DNA from 2 places in the Halanaerobium saccharolyticum subsp. saccharolyticum DSM 6643 genome. Region 2 is predicted to be linked to the other one. Evidence: riboswitches for the same ligand, from Rfam matches in the RefSeq annotation. Region 2 holds a riboswitch; the other holds the start of a gene.
What was found. Region 2 has a riboswitch for cyclic di-GMP ahead of HSACCH_RS11570 (hypothetical protein). Riboswitches for the same ligand answer to the same signal wherever they lie in the genome.
Positions count from the first base shown of each region.

Region 1: it holds a riboswitch for cyclic di-GMP, as region 2 does, so the genes downstream of both, HSACCH_RS13965 (hypothetical protein) here and HSACCH_RS11570 (hypothetical protein) in region 2, are expected to answer to the same signal.

Region 1 is NZ_CAUI01000023.1:676,246-684,283, forward strand. Features, by position in the region: gene HSACCH_RS13270 (AAA family ATPase) at 1-2,504, opposite strand, end outside; gene HSACCH_RS13275 (metallophosphoesterase family protein) at 2,505-3,824, opposite strand; gene HSACCH_RS13280 (hypothetical protein) at 3,839-4,306, opposite strand; cyclic di-GMP riboswitch class I at 4,442-4,518, shown strand; gene HSACCH_RS13965 (hypothetical protein) at 4,564-4,845, shown strand; gene HSACCH_RS13290 (DUF4870 domain-containing protein) at 4,940-5,296, opposite strand; gene HSACCH_RS13295 (pyruvate carboxylase) at 5,579-8,038, opposite strand, start outside.
Region 2 is NZ_CAUI01000023.1:305,894-313,931, reverse strand. Features, by position in the region: gene HSACCH_RS11590 (S8 family peptidase) at 1-411, opposite strand, end outside; gene HSACCH_RS11585 (aldo/keto reductase) at 715-1,542, shown strand; gene HSACCH_RS11580 (nitroreductase family protein) at 1,626-2,423, shown strand; gene HSACCH_RS11575 (alkaline phosphatase) at 2,558-3,916, shown strand; cyclic di-GMP riboswitch class I at 4,128-4,215, shown strand; cyclic di-GMP riboswitch class I at 4,273-4,348, shown strand; gene HSACCH_RS11570 (hypothetical protein) at 4,360-4,878, shown strand; gene HSACCH_RS11565 (DUF3006 domain-containing protein) at 4,910-5,128, opposite strand; gene HSACCH_RS11560 (MBL fold metallo-hydrolase) at 5,202-6,302, opposite strand; gene HSACCH_RS11555 (MBL fold metallo-hydrolase) at 6,532-7,350, shown strand; gene HSACCH_RS11550 (FadR/GntR family transcriptional regulator) at 7,367-8,038, shown strand, end outside.

The DNA of each region.
Region 1 (8,038 bases), 370 kb from region 2:
AAGTCATCAGCTGTTTCTAATTTTTTATAATATTTATCACTAATTTTAGCCAGTATATCGGAAGCAGGCTTTAATAGTTCAGTTTCTGCTTTTTCAACCATTCTTGCTCTTAATTTCTTTAAAATAAAATAAACACTTTTATTGACAGCATATCTTTGAGCTTTTTTCTCTAAATTATTTTGAGCTTGATTAATTTTTGCTTGCGTATTTTCTATTTTTGTAGAACTAGAAAGAGCTTTAATATCATTTTTCAAAGTTGTTATTCTTTGCTCTACTTTATCTTTTTGTTTTTGCGAAAAATTCAAATCTTCAGTAAGGCTAATTTTTTCTTCTTCGACAGCTGCTAATGATGAAAAATTTCTGTAAAGCTTTAAAAAACTCTGATAATAATCTGCTGCTGGAGCTAATTTATTTAGGGTTTCTTTAATTTTATCTGAAGCTTTTAAAGTATATTCTAATTGAGATTTTTTATTTTGATACTCGTCTTTAATCTTTTTGTATTCAGTAGATTTTTCTGCCATTTTATAATAAGCATCTAATCTAATTTCAAGATTTTCTCCTTTTTTAAAATCATTCAAAAAATCTTCAATATCATTAATTAAATGGTTTAACTCTTGTTGTTTATCAGAAAAATCAGCAGCCATTTTTTTTAATTTAGTTAACAGTTCTAAATCTTTAAATAAATACTCTGCTTGCTTAATTAATTGATCAGTTTGTTCAATTTTTATAGTTTTAATATTGAATTTTCGATTACAATATACATCTGCTTTTTTAATTAAGTTATATATTTTTTCTAAATCAGTAATTATTTCCTCTTTAAGTTTATCGTTTTCTTTGTCATCTGTTTTTAATTTATTATATCTTCTTTTTTTATCTTTTATTTCTAAAAAATAAGATTTCAGATAATTAAAATTTTGATCTTCATCAGTATTTTTAATTTTTAATGATTGAGCAATGTTTGTTAATTTTTTTTCAGTTAGCTTTAAACTATTTTTTTTCTCACTTAATTTTTTCTTTAAAGAATTCAGGTTATTTTCCTTTTGAATTAAATTATTTTTAAGGTTATCTGCTCTTTCTTTTTCTAATTTAGAACTCTTATAATTAGAATTATAATATATAAAAGCAGTTAAAGCTATAACTAGAGAAAAATACTTAATTTGACTGTAGTTGATAAAGATAGATGATGTTAGTATAATCATTGATAAAACCAAAATAGAATAAGTTTTTTTCAAGATAGAAGCTGGTTGCTTATAATTAATATCAGTCAGCTCTGTTTCAGTTTTTTCAATATCGAGCTCTAATCTATCAATTTCAGCTGTGATACTCTTAATTTTAGATTTCAGTTCATCATTTTTTCTTAAATTATTATTTAAAGTTTCCTGATTTAATAAATCTAAATTAATCTCATCTAAGTTTGTTAAAGGGTTTTCCCAGTTAGAATTTAAATTATTACACTCTAAAATTAAAGCTTGATATTCAGTATTTATTTTATTATTTTGAGTACTAAAATTTTTAATTTTTTCATTTAATAAATCAACTTTTTGGTGATAATTATTAATTTCAATATTTTTTGATCTTATGAAATTCAAAAAGTCTGCTAAGGTATCACTCTTAATTGATTTAATTAACTCATTTTTAGAAGTCTGCAGTTCATCTTTCTTTAAATCAAGTCTTTGTTTATAATCAGATATTTTATCCAAATTTATAAAATTAATATTATTATTTTTTACTGTTGACTGTTCTAATTTTAGTTTTAAATTCTCTACTTTATTAAGAGTAGAATAATTGTTTTTTAAGAGATCCAAAATAAAAATTTTATCTTCAAGTTGGCCAATATTATTTTTTAGTTTTTTTGATTTTTCTTCAGCTTTTTTTAACTCTTCTCTTTTTTTATTAAATTCTTTTATTTCTAAAAGTGCTTGATCTCTTATTTCCTCTGCTTCTTTAATCTCATTATAATATGGTTTAAATGAAGCAACAGAAGGATCTCCCAAAATCCCTCCAATATTTTTAGCAGAATTAAAATATTTATCTGCAAGTTCGGGTACTTTAACCAATTCTGAAAGCCCTGCCCCCATTAGAACAGAATAAAGACGTTTTTCTTTCTTTTTCCCATCTGCAATTTTAGATAATTTTTGAAGTTCATTTAAACTAATTGTAAATAACTGCTGATAACTAAGCTGATCTAAATGATTGAAAAGTTCAGCAGATTCAATTTTATTTTCATCTTGGTCAATAACCTCAGGTGCAGCATAACCATTTAAAAATAATTTATAATCTTTATTTTCTCTTTCAATTTCAGTTTCAATATAATATTGATTGCTTGCTGGCGGAATAGAATTATTTTGAGGTAAACCATAGGGCAGATGACGCAATAATTTTAAAAAAGTACTTTTACCTGCTCTATTTTTACCACCAATAACTACTAGATTTTTTGAAATATCATTGAGATTCTGATTATTAAATATTCCAAAATCACGAATATATATATTTTTGTAAAACATTTAATCTCCGCCTTCTATTAATTCAGATATAATAATTTTTTCAACTTCTTCTAAAATATTTTTCTGCAGCTTTGAATCAGCATAAAATCTGTAGTTTGACCTGTCTTCTGCATTTTCATCTCCCTGCCAGATTTGACCCCATTCGGCAAGTAATTCCTGGTTCAGCTCATTATCAGTTAAAAGATCATTAATCAATTGATTAATATTTTGGTAAAGTTGACTGCTTTTTTTAAGTTCTTCTAAATTTTTTAATGGTTTAGCTGTTCTTAATATTAGAGAGTGAAGCCAAAGTGATGGACTTTCCCGGCTAAATTTGATCCTCATATCTTCCAGTAGAGTTTCTTCTAATTCTTCTCTGTTATCAGCTACATATTGATGGACAGGAGTTCTGCCCACAATATTTAAACGTATTACAGCTGCTTTAATTTTATATTTTCTTGATTTGTTATTAATCTTAATATTATTAAATTGTTTTTCTAATTTCTCATTTATCAATTGCTGTAATTTTGTAATATTATCTAATTCATTTTCTCTTTCTAGATCTACTACGATCTCTTTAAAAATAATAGGTGATAGGGGAACAAAATTTTCTTTTATTTTCAAATTAGAATCTACTTCTACTAATATGGCTCCTTTGCTGCCCTGTTCACTAATATTATGAGACTGTAAAGCACCTGGAAAATTAATAGAAGGGTCTTGGCTGAGCTTTTGATATTGATGTAGATGTCCCAGAGCCCAATAATGAATTTCATTTTTAGTTAATAATTCACTTTTATTAACTGGTACATAACGGTTATTATCCTTATTTAAGGCTGTATGTAGTAAGGCAATATTAAAAACAGATTTATCCGGCGCAGTATAATAATTATACATTGTTCTATTTTCAAATTTCTGCCTGTAAGACTGACCAATTATTCTAGCAGCCAGTTTATTATCTTTTTTATATTTTATAGTTTCGACTTTTTCACTAGAAAAATAATGTACATTTTCAGGTAGCTCAAAAACTTCATTTTCTATTCCCGCTGGATCATGATTACCAGATATAATATAAATTTTTATTTCATTTTCATTAAGGTACTGACACTGTTTTAAAAAGAATCGACTAGACTTAATTGATCTAGCTTCTCTATCATAAAGATCGCCAGCAATTAAAATAAAGTCAATTTCCTCTGCCACAGCTAATTCAACCAAGTTTTTAAAAGCCTGCTCAGTCGCGTTGATGAAAATATCTTTTACTTTACTATTTTTGGAACTATTACAGCTGAGCTTTTTACCTAAATGTACGTCTGCTGTATGAATAAATTTAATTGATTTTGACATTATAGCCTCCAAATTTAGCTGTAATCTCTTTCAGTTCTATTTTCCCATTTTACAAAAAACCAACTAAAAACAAAAATTTCTATTGTGAATTTAATAAATACAGCAAAATGTTCTATTAAGCTACTTTTAGTATAAATTAAACCTTCAATAGAACCCGGTATAGGTGCAACTGAACCAATTAGAGAAAATCCCCAGATTAAAAAAAATAGTTTTAACCATGCATAATCACTTTTAATAATTACATTATAAAAAGGATATAAAATAAATGCAAAAAAAGCACCTCTAAAAATCTGCCAAAATGATGCCATTCTGAAAATAGTCGACTTTGGAGATCGAAAATCAAAATAATCTCCTATATTAATAAAAACAGCATAATAATTTTGGAAATTTTTAAAGATAACACCAATAAAAATATAAATTAGTACATGAACAAGAATAAAACGAATTGTAAAATAGATAAATCTTTTAGATGGTTTTAACATTTCATTCCCCTTTTTCGTTAAATTTTATACTTGTTATTAATATTTCTATATAAAAGAATTAAATCCTGTAATTTATTTTAAATATAAATAAAGATTGACAGTTTAAAATATTAGGAATATAATTAATTATAGGAGAAAGTTTAAAAGCAAAACATTTAATAAAATGTTACGCAAAGCTATGGACCCACTAATTGGGCTGCCAGGCTGCCAGATCTCCTCTTTAAAAGTCTAGACTTTATTAAAGGGAGGGGTATCTTATGAAAAAGTTGAATATTTTGTTGGCAGTTTTTTTGGTCTTGGTAATGGTTTTTAGTGTTTCTCTTTCTGTCTTAGCATTAGCTGTTGATCCCGAACCTGGTCCTGAACCCGGTCCTGGTCCTGAGCCTGGTCCTGGTCCTGAACCTGAGCCTGATCCACCTACAAAAGGTAATAATGGTTTTGGTAATGGAGACCAAGATGCACCTGGAAATTCTGGAGGTCATAATAACGCAGAAAATGCTAATCCTCAAAGAGAATATCCTGGTAAATCGCAGCATTAAAAACAATAATTAAATTTCATAAAATAACCTGCAGTAATTACTGCAGGTTTTTCTTTTGAAAATATAATAAATATATTCCACTTTAAATTTTATTTTATTCTTTTTTTTCAAAACTTTCCCCGAAAATTAATTCTTCAGCTACATCACCAATAAAAGGTAATTTAAAAACTTCACCACTATAAGCTTTATACATCAGCAGCAACCAGAGAATTGTTCCAACAAATGTTATCAAAGAAGAAATCATAATTCCGATCACTGGAATTACTAAAATTAAAGAAGAGGCTATAAACAATGAAAAAAAGGTGATCAAGGACTGCATTGCATGAAAACGAACATGATTGTTTTCCTTTTCTATAAATAAAAAAATCAAACCCGTTACCCAGATACCTGCATAAGCTATAATAGACTCAACATTTTCATCCAGACCGAGACTGGTTTTTTTATGATACATAATTTTGAGATAATTATCTAATTAAGATAATATCTCTTCCCCCTTTCTCTCTAGTATTTATTTTTTTGAATTTTGTTTAACTTCTTCTAATATTATTTTAACATAATAAAATGATTTTAAAAAGCACTAACCATAATTAAAAAAAGGAAAACCCGCCTGTATTCTGATAAAGATAGTAGAATACAAGCGGGCTTTTTAATTAAATTATTATATTTATTTATTAAATTGTATATATTTTTACATTTTTATAGTTCTATAGTTTTAGTTATTCTAAAGTTTTAGCTATTCTAATTCTAAAATGAGCTCTCCAGATTCAAGTTGTTGCCCTGCTTTAGAATGAATAGCTGCCACAATACCATCAGCAGGCGCAGTTATATTGGTTTCCATTTTCATAGCCTCCATAATAACTAAACTCTGATTTTCCTTAACCTCTTCCCCTTCTTCTACTAATATTTCTACTATATTTCCGGGAAGACTGGCCCCTATTTCCATTTCATTTTTAGGATCAGCCATCTGTTTAATTGCAGAATCAGCTTTAGCTGTACTTGCTTCATCATAAATTTTGATTTCTCTTCTAAAACCATTAACTTCAAAAGCAAGTCTACGATAACCCTGGTCATCAACTTTTCCAATTTCTAGAAGTTTAACAACAAGAGTTTTACCTTCTTCAACTTTGATTTCACTAGTTTCTCCTTCACGCAGAGCATGGAAATAAACATCACTACCCATATGACTTAAATCACCATATTCTTCAAGATAATCTAAATAATCCTGATAAACTTTAGGATATAGTGCATATGCTAAAAGATCTTTTTGAGTTGGCTTAAAATCATAGTTTTCTTTTAGTTCAGCCTCTGCAGCTTCAAAATCATATTCTCCAAGTAGAGTACCCGGCCTAACTGTTATTGGGTCTTCACCTTTAAGAACAATCTGCTGAATATCTTCTGGGAAACCTCCAGGAGGCTGACCAAGCATTCCCTTAAAGTAAGCTTCTACAGAATCTGGAAAGGCCATATTTTTGGCTTTTTCACAGATATTATCAGGTGTTAGATCATTTTTAACCATAAAGATTGCCATATCTCCTACCATTTTAGAAGAAGGTGTAACCTTAGGTATATCACCTAACATAAAATTGACTTTACGGAACATTTCTTTAAATTCTTTAAAACGGTGACCTAAACCAACACTTTCTACCTGTGGTTTCAGATTAGAATATTGACCTCCAGGTATTTCATATTTATATATTTCTGCAGTACCAGACTTTAATTCTGATTCAAACTGAGAATATACTGGTCTTACAGCACCCCAATAATTAGATATTTTTTGAATATCTTCAATATGCATCTCAGGATCACGATAGGTATTAGTTAAAGCCGCTACTATTGAGTTCATTGGAGGTTGACTTGTTAAACCTGCCATTGTATTAAAGGCAGTATCCACAATATCTACTCCTGCTTCAGCAGCCATTAAAAGTGTTGCCCCACCATTGCCACTAGTATCATGTGTGTGTAAATGGATTGGAATAGAAATTTCAGCTTTTAAAGCTTTAATTAATTCATAAGCAGCATAAGGTTTTAAAAGACCTGCCATATCTTTAATTCCCAAGATATGAGCACCCATTTCTTCTATACCTTTAGCTAATTCCAAATAATAATCTAAATCATATTTTTCTCTTTTATCATCTAGTATATCTCCAGTATAACACATTGAAACTTCTGCAATTTTACCCTGTTTAACTACCTCGTCTACAGAAATTTCCATACCAGGCAGCCAGTTTAAAGAATCAAAAATTCTAAAAACATCAATTCCTGCCTCTGCAGATTCTGCTACTAGATTTCGGATTACATTATCCGGATAGTTTTTATATCCCACACCATTTGATCCTCTTAACAGCATCTGAAATAAAATATTTGGTATTCTTTCTCTTAACCTCTCAATTCTTTCCCAGGGAGATTCTTTAAGAAATCTGTAAGAAACATCAAAGGTTGCTCCTCCCCACATTTCAAGTGAGAATAAGTTTTTAGCTAAATGAGAAGTAGCTTCTGCAATTTTCTCCATATCAACTGTTCTCATTCGAGTTGCCATTAGAGACTGATGAGCATCCCTGTATGTTGTATCAGTTATAAGAATTTCCTCTTTATTTTTAATCCACTCTACAACAGCTTCTGGACCACCCTCGTCTAATATTTGTTTTGTACCTTCTAGACCATCTATTTTCTCAAAATCAGGTACTTTAGGTACATCAAAGTCAGGTTTATGACCTCTAGTTTCATTAACAATTTTTTCTCCTAAATAGCTTAAGATCTTCTGTTCTTGATCAGAACCCGGTTTAATATCAAGTAATTCAGGGTTATTAGCAATAAATCCGGTATCACATATTCCTTTTTTAAAGTCTTCGTGGTTTAAAACATTGATTAAAAATGAGGCATTAGTTTTTACACCGCGTACTTTCATTTCTTCAACTGAACGCATTGCTTTACGAATTGCGTCTGGGAAAGTTCTAGACCAGGATATTGTTTTAACCAATAAACTATCGTAATATGGATTAATTACAGCTCCAGTGTATCCATTACCTCCATCAAGTCTTATTCCATAACCTGAACCTGTACGATAATGATCCAAACGTCCTGTATCAGGAATAAAGTTATTAGCAGGATCTTCAGTTGTAACTCTGCACTGAATAGAATATCCATTTACCTTAATAGACTCCTGAGAAGGTATATTAATCTCTTCAGAATCCAA
Region 2 (8,038 bases):
AACTACCTCTTCCAATCTAGCAGGATAGGCGATATTCTCACTATTATTATTACCCGCAGCTGCAACTATAATTATATTATCCAATGTATTAATATCTTTGATAATATCTGCCTGTGATTCAGCTTTTTCAAAACCAAGACTGATATTAACAATTATAGTTTCTTGAGGATGAACTGCTGCATAATTTTCAACTTTTCTTAAAGCACTCAGATAATTTTTTTTATCAATACGGCCAATGATGTTTTCAGCAGAAAGAGTTTTAATATCAGCACGACTCTGACTGCGGATTACTGCAGCAACTTTACTGCCGTGACTGCTATCTGAACTAATTTTTAGAGCTGGACTACTTAAAAATTCTGACTCAACTTTAGAATCTATAATAAAGATTTTAATTGAATTATTTTTTAACATTTCCTCTTTAATATGAAAGGAAAAAACAAATATTATCAAAAACAGAAATATTAAAACTAATGCTTTTTTGATAGCAGGTCCTCCTTTTTGATTTATTGTTAAATTTATTATAACATAATTAAAGCTTTCAGCTAAAAAATAATTTTATAAATATTTAACTTAATGATAAATAAAGAAATTTAAAATTTAAACAGGAAATTAAATTATATTCTATAATATATTAATAAGAAGAAAAACTTAAAAAATAAAAATTCTAAAAATAGTTAGATTTGAGTTAACGACATATCCAAAAGGAGGAATAAAATGATTCCAACACGTAAATTAAAGACTGGTGACGAGATTCCTGTGATAGCATATGGAACCTGGGATATTGCTGAAGAAAATGTAGGCGAAAATGTAGAAATCGCCTTAAAGGCAGGCTATAATCACATTGATACTGCTGAAGGTTATCATAATGAAGGGGGAATTGGTGAAGTTTTAGAAAATTATGATCGAGATGAACTATTTATAACATCCAAAGTTTTACCTTCTAACTTAAATTATGAAAGCGTTATCAAAGCCTGTGAGCGCTCTTTAGAAAAATTAGGTACTGATTATCTTGATCTCTACTTAATTCACTGGCCAAACCCTGCAATTTCTTTAAGAGAAACCCTGCAGGCAATGAAATATCTTCGCGATCAAGGTCTGGTTAAGAATATTGGTGTTAGTAACTTTTCTGCTTATCAATTAAATGCTGCTTTAAAAATTACACCGGTACCAATTACAGTAAACCAAATAGAATTTCACCCATGGTTATATCAAAAAGAACTACTTGAACTCTGTAAAGAAAATGATGTAGTATTAGAAGCTGCTGCACCACTGGCAAGAACTGAAGTTTTAGAAGATAATACAATTGTTGAACTGGCAGATAAATATGATAAATCTCCGGCTCAAATTGTTCTAAAATGGGAGCTTCAAAAAGATGTTGTACCTCTGCCAAAATCGAGAAGCAAAGCCCATATAGAAGAAAACTTAGAACTTTTTAATTGGGAACTGAGTTCAGAAGATATGGCGAAAATTGATAATATTGATCAGCAAAAAAGAATATATAGGATTGATTTTGATGACGAAACCTATGGAATTAGTTCTTAAGTTAAATAGAGTACTTCAATTTAAACAGCCTCTCCCTTTCGGAGGGGCTTTAATATGGGATAAAAGAAAGGGGTAGATTGAGAATGGAAATACCTGCAAAAAGATGGTATCAGGCAGTCAAAGAGCGAAATTCAAGACGGCAGTTTAATTCTAAAATTATTGAAAAACGAAAAATTAAAAAATTGAACAATCTAATCGAAGTGTTAAACAATGATATTGAAGGATTGAGAATTATTTTGATTCAAAAAGAAGTGGAAGAGATATTTACTGGAATAATTGGAAGTTACGGTAAAATTACTGGAGCACCAGCTTATCTGGCTTTTGTAGGCCGAGAAGATATTTCTAATATGGAAGAAAAAATCGGTTATGGAGGAGAAGCAGTTATATTAGAGGCCACCGCTTTAGAGCTCGGAAGTTGCTGGGTTTCTGGTACCTTTAAATCAGATAAAGTACTGGCTGATTTAAATTTAAATCAAAAAGAAAAACTCTATGCTATTTCTCCTATTGGTTATCCGGAAGCTAAGCCAACTATTTCAGAAAGAGTTTTAAAAAAAGTTATAAAAAGTAAAAAAAGATTAGATTTAAAAAAATTAATAGTAAATAAAAATAATTTAGAAAAAATACCTGAGTGGATGATTACTGCTCTTGAAACAGCAAGATTAGCTCCATCAGCACTGAATCGCCAGCCCTGGCGTTTTAAAATTGAAGGAAATTCTATAATTATTCAGCTGGACAATAAAGAAAAAAATGAGGAGCGCTCAAAAAATATTGACTGCGGAATTGCTATGCTGCACCTGGAAATTGGTGCCATGAAAGCTGGATTTACTGGTAAGTGGCAGTATCTTAAAGGAGACAAAGTTGCCATATTTTCATTAGACTAAATGAGCATAGTCATCTTTATAATTTTCAGAAAAAATCTTAAAAAAAGAAGGGTTTGCACCTCTTCTATTGAATAAAAATAATAAGGACACATCAGTCGTCTGACAAACAAAAATTTTAAGGAGGAATTAAATTTATGTTTAAAAAGTCCAAAAAATTAATGTTAGTAGCTTCATTGTTCTTAGTTTTTGCTTTGATATTTACTGCAGCTGCCCAGGCTGAAGTTAAAAATGTAATTTTATTGATAGGTGATGGTCTGGGAATTGGCCAGATTGATATGACACGCTATCTTGCTGGGGATAAAGACCATGAACTTGAATTAATGAAACTACCTGAAACTGGTATTATGATGACCAGTTCTACTGAGGGAGTTACAGATTCAGCTGCAGCCGGTACTGCAATGGCAACAGGCCATAAGGTATATAATGGTGCAATTGCTATGAATAAAAATGGTGCTGAACTGGATTCTGTATTAGACTTTGCTCAGGTTAGAAACAAAGCTACAGGTGTAATCAGTACAAATACTGTAACTGATGCAACTCCAGCTGCCTTTATTGCCTCAGTTGAAGATAGAGGTATGGGTGGAGAAATTGCCAAGCAGGCTATTAATAATGGTGTAGATGTAATGCTTGGTGGTGGCCGTGAAGACTTTATGGAAGAAGAAGCTGGCGAAAATTTAATCGCTAAAGCTAAAGAAAACGGTTATCAGTATGTATCTGATAAAACTCAATTAGAAAAAGTTATTGCCATGGATGGAAAGCTTCTTGGTTTATTTAATGATTCATATATGAACTATGTTAATGATCGTGATGATGTTGGTTCTAATGAACCTTCAATGGAAGCAATGACTAAAAAGGCTCTAGAAGTACTTTCTGAAGATGAAGATGGATTTTTCTTAATGGCAGAAGGTGCCAGAATTGACCATGCATCTCATGCAGCAGATATCCCTGGCGTTGTAGCTGAAACTCTTGATTTTGATGCCAGTGTAAGAGCAGCAATGGATTTTGCTGAGGAAAATGGAGATACTTTAGTTATTGTAACAGCTGACCATGAAACTCTTGGTTTTTCAGTATCTGAACCAATTAATAAAGAAGCTTTAATGAACATTGATGTTTCTCCAGAATATATGGCTGCACAGATGACAGCTAAAGAAAATGGGAATGGATTTACTGTAGAGAGTGTTAAGTCAGTATTTGAAGAATATGCAAATATTTCTTTATCCGATACAGAAGTTGCCAGTTTCAATGAGAAAGTTGTAGATGAAGAAGGTAATCTCAAGTATACCTATCTTGTAGGATGGGAGATCGGCTCTGTTATTGCTCAAGAGTATCAGGCAGGAGTTCTAAGTTCTCGCATTAGAGCTAATTCCTCTACTGGTGGACACACACTTAACTCAGTACCAGTCTTTGCTTATGGTGAAGGAGCAGAAGCATTTAATGGAATGATGCAGAATACTGAATTCTCAGATCTGCTATTTGATTCAATGCGTCCATAAGTAAATAACTGAGAGAAGAATAAATAATTAAAATTGAATAAAATTAATATAAATGGTGGTAGGTCATAATAGGCTTACCGCCATTTTTTAATGTCTAGAAAATCAAAACCTAACATTTTGTAATTTTCAATTCACCTTTTTAAATATTTACCAAAAATTACTTGATTTTAATTTTCAAGCTGATATAATTAAATCAAATAAGAATTAACCTGACAGAAAAGGGCAACTCAATCCGAAAGGATAGAGGCGCAAAGTTTTCAGACCTAATGTTTTCAAACAATGGTTGTGAAACTACCTGGCAAGGGGCAAGCTTGACCTGTCATTTAATATATGACAGGATTTTTATTTTTCAGCCCTCTTTTAAAGGGTAAAACTGCTTTGAGGCAGTGACACAAAGCTAAGGATCTCAACTTGAGATAGCCGGCTGCTAAAAGGAGGAAATAATGAAATTTAACTTGAGAAGTACAGGGTTAAGGATTTTTGTCTTTTTACTCTTAATTTTTAGTGTTTTTTCGACAACTAATTTTGTTGAAGCTGCTGCTGATAATGAGGATCAACTTAGGCGTGAAGCTAGAGTTTTAGTAAGAGCAAAGATTCCTATATTTCAACGTCTTGAAATTATTGAAGAACCCAATATAAATTATTCATATTTAATGAGTAATTATAATGGCAGCAAAGAAATTGTAATTGAAGAAGCTTTAAAACTAAATATTTTAAGTAATACAAAATGGCATTTGCGTTTGAATAATAAAAATTTGAATTCTAAAATAATGATTAGGAAAAGTAATCAAAGTGATTATGAATGGCAGAATTTAAATTCTACTACAGCAAAATTTAGCGGTAAAAATGGTGTGCAGCAAATAACTTTTGATTTGAAATTTATTTTAGATCAAAGTTCTAGAACTGCAATTGAAAACTTAGCTTTGGATTTAAGACATAGTCTTGTTCCAGAATTATATTAAATTTAAATAATAAAAAAAGAGCTGATTAATTTCAGCTCTTCTTATTTTTAAGTTTATCTAACAGGCTGCCGACTCTTTTTTCGGCGGCTTTTTTTTCGTCTTCGTTTAATTCAAAATTCATTTCTAAGATACTCCCTTCTGCAGTCCCTTTTGGCAGTTTAGCTAGGGGCAAATAGAATTCTTCTTTTTCATCAGGGCGAATTAAAAGCCTTGCCTTATCATTTTCAATTTTATCAACTGTTACTTTCATAAAACCATCCTTTCATATTTTTATGTGTTTTAAGTACAATACCTTTTCAGTACCGGGTATAAGTTAAAAAGTTTCACTCAACAGTAATTTTATCATGCCAATGGTCAAATTTGCCATCATCAATTCCATCAACATTTTTAATTTCTTCAAGTTTTTCAAAGGGACCATTTTCACTTCGATACTCAATAATTTTATTAGCAGTAGCAGGCCCTATTCCCCAGAGTATATCTAAAGTTGAAGCATCTGCAGCATTAATATTAATTAACTCTTTTTTTACTTTTTTTGAATAATTTTGCTTTTGACTAATATTTTTGTCAGACATTATGTTATTAGCAATTTTATCTATTTTAACAGTATAATTTTTGCCATCAGCAGTAATTACAACATTTCCATTCAAATCATTTCTATATACCTGAGCCCCTTGATTTTGATAAAGTTTAATAACCGTTGCTGCTGGATGTCCATAATGATTTTCTCCAACCTGGATTACAGCTATTTTAGGCTTTAAAACCTTGACCCAACTTGCTAAGCTGGAAGTATCACTCCCATGGTGAGGAACCTTTATAATATCTGCTTTTAAATTAGGATTTTCAGCTAATAATTCTGTTTCAACTTCTTTTTCGATATCTCCGGTAAATAAAAAATTTTGCTGACCATACTTTAGTACAAAAACCAGCGAAGAATTGTTTAAATCATAATTATCAAGTTTTTGGTCTGGATGTAAAAAGATAATTTCACTTTTGCCAATTCTAAATTTATCTCCCTGCCTGGGAGTATCAAAGGCAATGTTTTCTTGATCAATTTTAATTAAATAATTTTCATAAGTCATAGAACTGTGAATTTTACCACTATCCCATATTTGTCCGATTTCAAAGTTGTTAATAATATCAACTAATCCTCCTATATGATCTGCATGAGGATGAGTACTAATTATGTAATCTAACTTTTTAATATTTTGGTCTTTTAAATAATTAATAATTCCAGCTGCAATTTCATCAGCGCGATCACCACCGTCTACCAAAATATTTTTCCCACCAGCTTCTTCAATTAGAATTGAATCTCCCTGGCCAACATCAATGAAATGTATTTTTAAGTTTTGAGCAGTTGTATTGAAAGAAAAAAATATCAAAATTGCTGCAATTAAAATTAAAAATATGATTTTCTTTTTATTCATAATTCCTTTTTTCACCTTCTTTGATAAATTTATATTTTTAATTAGCTTAAATTATAACTTCTCGATTATAACTGATAATCCTTTTTGTGGATTGGAAAACTTTAACTTTATAATATATACTTGATATAAAGAACTTTAAGCAGGAAATCGTATTTTTTTAGAGAATTTAATAATTTAGAAGCAACTTATTTGTTTAATGATTTAAAGTAACTAAATTGAGGTGAATTCAATGTCTAAAAATTTAGAAATAACAATTTTAGCAGAAAATAATGTTGAAAAGAGGGATTTGTTGGCTGAACATGGTCTTTCCCTTTATTTTAAATATAATGGCAAAGAATATTTATTTGATACCGGTCAGGGTAAAGTGCTTTTTGGTAATGCTAAAAAATTAGGTATTGATTTAAAAGAAATTGACACTATATTTTTAAGTCATGGGCATGATGATCATACAGGTGGTTTAAAAGAATTATTAAAATTAAAACCTGAGCTTAGAATTTTTGCTCACAGTGAAGTTTTCATGGGGAAATATAAAAAAACCGAAAAAGAACTTGAATTTATTGGTACAGCTCTTCAAAAAAGTGAGTTAAAAAATTTTGAGGCTGCTGAAAATAATTCAATGGCGGCTCCAGGAATTTATAATACAGGAGTTATTCAGGCTGATCCTAAAAATTATACAAATCCCAGATACGTAGTTAAAGAAAATGACAAAGAAAAGATTGATCTTTTTAATGATGATACTTCTCTATATTTAGAAAGCGAAAGTGGTCTTGTTATTTTGTTAGGCTGCAGTCACAAAGGAGTTAAAAATATTATTGATCAAATAATAGCTGAAGTAGGAGATAAAAAAATTAGAGCAATTATTGGTGGTATGCATTTAAAAAGAGCCGGCAGCGATAAGATTGAAGACCTGATAAAATATTTTTCTCAAATTGATTTTGAGCTTTTGGTACCCATACACTGCACCGGTCGTGAAGCTGCCGTCAAATTCAAACAGGCATTTGGGGAAAGAGTTAAACTTGGATCAGTTGGCGATAAATTCAAATTTTAACTTTGGAGGCAGGATAATGGAATTTAAACAGATAAAAAACAACAAAGTTTATGAGCAGATTATTGCTCAAATAAGAGAGTTGATTTATGAAGGAGAGTTAAAAAAAGGAGATAAGCTTCCTTCAGAGAGGCAGTTGAAAGAAGAGTTGGGTGTTAGTAGAGCTTCAATTAGAGAAGCTTTTAGTGCTTTAGAAATGATTGGTTTAATTGAGAGTAGGCCAGGAGAAGGCACATTTATTAGAGATTCCTTTGATGAAGAAGTTTTTAATCCTCTATCTTTAATACTACTTTTAAATGATAATGTAGCATCTGAACTGCTTGAAATGCGAAGAGTTTTAGAAATTGATTGTGTTAAATTAGCAGCAAAAAGAGCAAGTGATTCTCAAATAAAAGAAATGAAGCGATATATTGATGATCTGCTAGCAAGTTCAGGTTATGAAGACAAAAGCATTAATGCAGATAAGATGTTTCATTATACAATAGCCAGATCAAGTGGCAATAAAGTACTTCTCTTTTTTATGCGCTCAATTTCGGAAGCTATGGATTTTCATATTAAAAATACAAGAACAAAGCTGGTTTCAACAGAAAAAACAATGCAGGACTTTGCTCTTCAGCACCAGCAAATTTTTAAGGGGATTAAAGATCATGCTCCGGAAAAGGCAGCAGCAGCAATGAAAGCGCATCTTGAT